DNA from 2 places in the Georhizobium profundi genome. Region 1 is predicted to be linked to the other one. Evidence: predicted binding sites of a transcription regulator. Region 1 holds the regulator's gene; the other holds the start of a gene.
The links. The regulator LexA, encoded in region 1, represses DNA repair genes until DNA is damaged. The targets are predictions, from matches to a motif close to TGTTCNNNNTGTGTTCNG.

Region 2: def (peptide deformylase) is a predicted target of LexA. The motif match lies at 1,439-1,456, and genes of this name have one in related genera.

What each region holds. Positions count from the first base shown of each region.
Region 1 is NZ_CP032509.1:2,793,637-2,795,837, forward strand. It holds gene D5400_RS13410 (molybdopterin molybdotransferase MoeA) at 1-631, shown strand, start outside; gene lexA (transcriptional repressor LexA) at 727-1,458, shown strand; gene D5400_RS13420 (ComEC/Rec2 family competence protein) at 1,452-2,201, opposite strand, start outside.
Region 2 is NZ_CP032509.1:72,770-74,970, forward strand. It holds gene fmt (methionyl-tRNA formyltransferase) at 1-781, opposite strand, end outside; gene def (peptide deformylase) at 821-1,345, opposite strand; gene D5400_RS00385 (DNA recombination protein RmuC) at 1,555-2,201, shown strand, end outside.

The DNA.
Region 1 (2,201 bases):
CGATCAAATCATCGCGTCGAACAGTTTTGGCGTCGCCGCCATCGTCAAGGAAGCCGGCGGAGAACCGATCGACCTCGGCATTGCCGCCGATACGCTTGCTGCCCTGAACCGATCGATCGACGCCGCTCAGGCGGCAGGCGCCGATATCTTGGTGACACTTGGTGGCGCCTCGGTTGGTGATCACGACCTGGTTCGCAAAGTGCTGGAATCGCGCGGTCTCGAGCTTGCCTTCTGGAAGATCGCCATGCGGCCGGGCAAGCCGCTGATGAGCGGCCGCATCGGCCCGATGCATGTTCTCGGGCTTCCGGGCAACCCTGTCTCAAGCCTTGTCTGCTCGCACGTCTTCCTGACGCCTCTGATCGCAAAGCTCGTCGGCCGCACCCATCATGTGCAGGCGGTCGACGCGATCCTCGACGTAGACCTGGCCGAAAACGACTTGCGCCAGGATTATCTGCGCGCGGCGATGCACCGGCGGCCCGACGGAACGCTCGTCGCCACGCCTGCCACCCGACAGGACTCGTCCATGATGCGCGTGTTTGCCGAGGCCGATGGCCTCGTCGTCCGACCGCCATTCGCGCCAGAAGCCAAAGCGGGCGACGCGGTGCGGGCAATCCTATTGAGGCATATTTAGCCTCGCTTCCTGATGGACTTGCGGAACACAAAAGGAACAGATAAAGTGTGTTCCACATTTGTTTCCATCCGATCAAGCGGGGGCCTAAGCAGCCGATGTTGACGCGTAAGCAGCAGGAACTGCTTCTTTTCATCCATGAGCGCCTGAAGGAAAGCGGCGTGCCGCCATCCTTCGACGAGATGAAAGAAGCCCTCGATCTCGCGTCCAAGTCGGGGATCCATCGCCTTATCATCGCGCTGGAGGAACGCGGCTTCATTCGCCGCCTGCCGAACCGTGCGCGTGCGCTGGAAGTCATCAAGCTGCCGGATAGCTACAACGCGGCAGTGCCTCAGCGTCGCGGCTTTTCGCCGAGTGTCATCGAAGGATCGCTAGGCAAGACGCCGAAGCCCGAGATTGCAGCCGAGCGCCGCCAGAGCGAGATGCCGCGCGACAACGACAATCGCGCCATCAGCGTGCCCGTCATGGGTCGCATCGCGGCGGGCGTGCCGATCTCTGCCATCCAGAACAACACTCATTCGATTGCCGTGCCACCGGATATGCTGGGCGGCGGCGAGCATTACGCGCTCGAGGTCAAGGGCGACTCGATGATCGAAGCCGGCATCTTCGACGGCGACACGGTCATCATCAAGAATTCGTCGACGGCCAATCCCGGCGACATCGTCGTGGCTCTGGTCGACGACGAGGAAGCGACATTGAAGCGTTTCCGTCGCAAAGGTGCGTCGGTGGCGCTCGAGGCCGCCAACCCGGCCTATGAAACGCGGATTTTCGGACCGGATCGCGTCAAGATCCAGGGCAAGCTCGTCGGGCTCATCCGGCGCTATCACTGATCGATGCTGTCGGCAGCTCTTCTGTCTTCGCTCATGTGTGTGTTGACGGAAGAGGCATCCCCGCCAGGCTCGGTAAAACTGCCAGTTCTCCAGTCATAATAACGGTGCCGCGTCCAGGCGCGCATTCGGCCGGCAGACTGCTCGAAGCGGAACGTCGGCTGCGGGTCGAATTGTGCACCCGACCCCGTGCCCGCCGCTCGCGCCTCGTTCGCCGCGAAGCCTTCTCCCGTCGACGCCGCGTAGACGGCGATCGCGCCGGTTTCACGCAGTGTACGGGCGGTGAAGAGCTTCGCGCCGGAGCGGCATTGGCGCATCGACAGCGGTATCGGAATGATGGCGATATCGGTCATGTCGCATGCGGGACCGACATAGGCCGGCTCCTCCAGCCACGCGACGATGGTTCCGTTCCCGAGACGGGCGATGCAGAACGCGCCGCGGCGGCATCGGAACACGCCTTCCATTTGCCCGTCTTCCAATTCGAGGACAGCCCGGCGCATCGTCCCATAGGCGATGGCGGGGTCTATCTCGGCATCTGGCAGAACCGGCTCGGTCGTCGTTTCCTCTGCCGGAAGCTCAGTCTGCTCATCTAAGACGACGGCTGGCGGAATGTGGGTCGCAAGCCGGGTTGCCGTTGCCCATTGATCGAAGATGAAGCTGCTCGGACGCGCTCGGTTGGTTGCCAGGCCGTCCTCGCGCAGGATCGCGGCCAGCCGAGCGTCCTCGGCAATCAGCAGCAAGGGTGG
Region 2 (2,201 bases), 1.6 Mb from region 1:
CGCTGCCTTCTACGAGGCGCGATGCCAGCACCTTCACGCGCTCGGGCTTGCCGGAAAATTCAGCTTCGAACCACGCGCCTGGAAAAGGCGACAGCCCGCGGATGTGGTTGTGGACGTCTGCCGAGGGTCTGGAGAAATCGATCCGCGTTTCCGACTTGTCGATCTTGCGGGCGTAGGTCGCGCCCTCTTCTGGCTGCGGGGTGAGCGTCAGGGTCCCCGCCTCCAGCGCTTTCATCGCGCGGGCCATCAGGCTGCCGCCGATCACCATCATGCGATCGTGGAGTTCGCCGGTGGTCATGTCGGGCTCGATCGTCACGCGCTCGGTGAGTGCCACGGGGCCGGTGTCGAGGCCGGCATCCATCTTCATCACCATCATGCCGGTTTCCTTATCGCCGGCCATGATTGCCCGGTGGATGGGAGCCGCACCGCGCCAACGCGGCAGCAGCGACGCATGGCCATTTAAACAGCCGTGATGGGGCGCATCAAGGATCGGCTGCGGCAAGAGCATCCCATAGGCGACGACGACGGCGACGTCGGGTTTCAGAGCAGCAAAAGCTGCCTGTTCCTCGGCGCTTTTCAGGCTTGTCGGCGTGCGCACCTCGAAGCCCAGGAGTTCGGCCTGCTGGTGCACAGGCGACTTGACGGGAGCCAGACCTCGACGGCCACCGGGCCGTGGCGGCTGCGTGTAGACGGCGAGGATCTGGTGCCCGTCCTGCGCCAACGCGGCGAGCGTCGGCACCGCAAATTCCGGCGTTCCCATGAAGACGATCTTCAACGGCATCGGATCACTTTCCGCAGGCGCAGCCGCCTGCCGGCCAATTCAGAGCGCCGAGGCCGGCCGCGACTTGGCGAGCTTGGTGAATTTGCGCACGACCATGTCGCGCTTCAGCTTCGAAATGTGGTCGATGAAGAGCACGCCGTTCAAATGGTCGAGTTCATGCTGGAGGCAAGTGGCGAGAAGGCCATCGGCCTCGACGGTGCGCTCGTTACCGTCGATGTCCAGGTGACGCACGGTGACCCGTGCCGGTCGCTCGACCTCGGCATAATAGTCGGGGATGGAGAGGCAGCCCTCTTCATAGACCGACCGTTCATCCGAGGATGCCAGGATCTCCGGGTTGATGAAAATCTGGGGCTGGCGGCCCTCCTCTTCCTTCGCGACATCGATCACCAGCAGTCGGCGCGGCACACCGATCTGGATGGCGGCCAGGCCGATGCCCGGCGCATCATACATGGTCTCGAGCATATCATCGACGAGCCGGCGCACGTCGCCATCGACGCGTTCGAGCGGCTCGGAGTGCTGGCGCAGCACGGGATCGGGAAGGAGGACGAGTGGCTTGATGGTCATGCCCGGCAATTAAGCATCGCCGGCTTTCTCGTCAATCTTCCGCTTGCGCAACGAGGCCTCTGGGCTTGCAGGTCACCGCGAGACCGTTAAGCCTGTTCACGTTTTGATCTGGCATGGAGCAGAAATCCGTGTAGGATTTGGGGATGGTCGACTTGTCTCTCCTCGCGCAGCCTCTCTTCACCCTCGGCGATACCGCCGTCAGCTTCGGCATGGCTGGTGCTGCGTTGCTGGTGATTCTCGCCATCCTGTGGATGTGGCGCTCCGCCGTCCGGCGTACCGAACGTGCCGAGCTCGTGCAAGCGGCGGAGGAGAGCGAGCAGCGGCTTGCCGAGATCCTCAAGGCGCAGTCGGAAATGCAGGGACGCATGGCGACCATGGCCGAGCTTTTCGGCGCACGGCAGGCGGAACTCAATCAGTCGATCCAGCAGCGGCTGGACGGCATGACGCAGCGGCTCGGCACGACGCTCACCGAGCAGACGCGCTCGACACACGAGAACCTGACGAAGCTTCAGGAGCGCCTTGCCGTCATCGACACGGCGCAGAACAACATCCAGTCGCTCGCCAAGGATGTCGTGGGGCTGCAGGCGATCCTCACGAACAAGCAGACGCGCGGTGCGTTCGGCCAGTCGCGCATGGAAACCATTATCGCCGATGCGCTGCCGATGGGCAGCTACACTTTTCAAGCGACGCTTTCCAACAATCAGCGGCCCGACTGCCTGATCCATATGCCGAATGGACAGCCCTCGCTTGCGATCGACGCCAAGTTTCCGCTCGAAGCGTGGCATGCCATCCGGGCGGCGGAGAATGCGGAAGCGGCGAAGCCGGCTGCGCAACAGTTTCGCCGTGACATGGACGT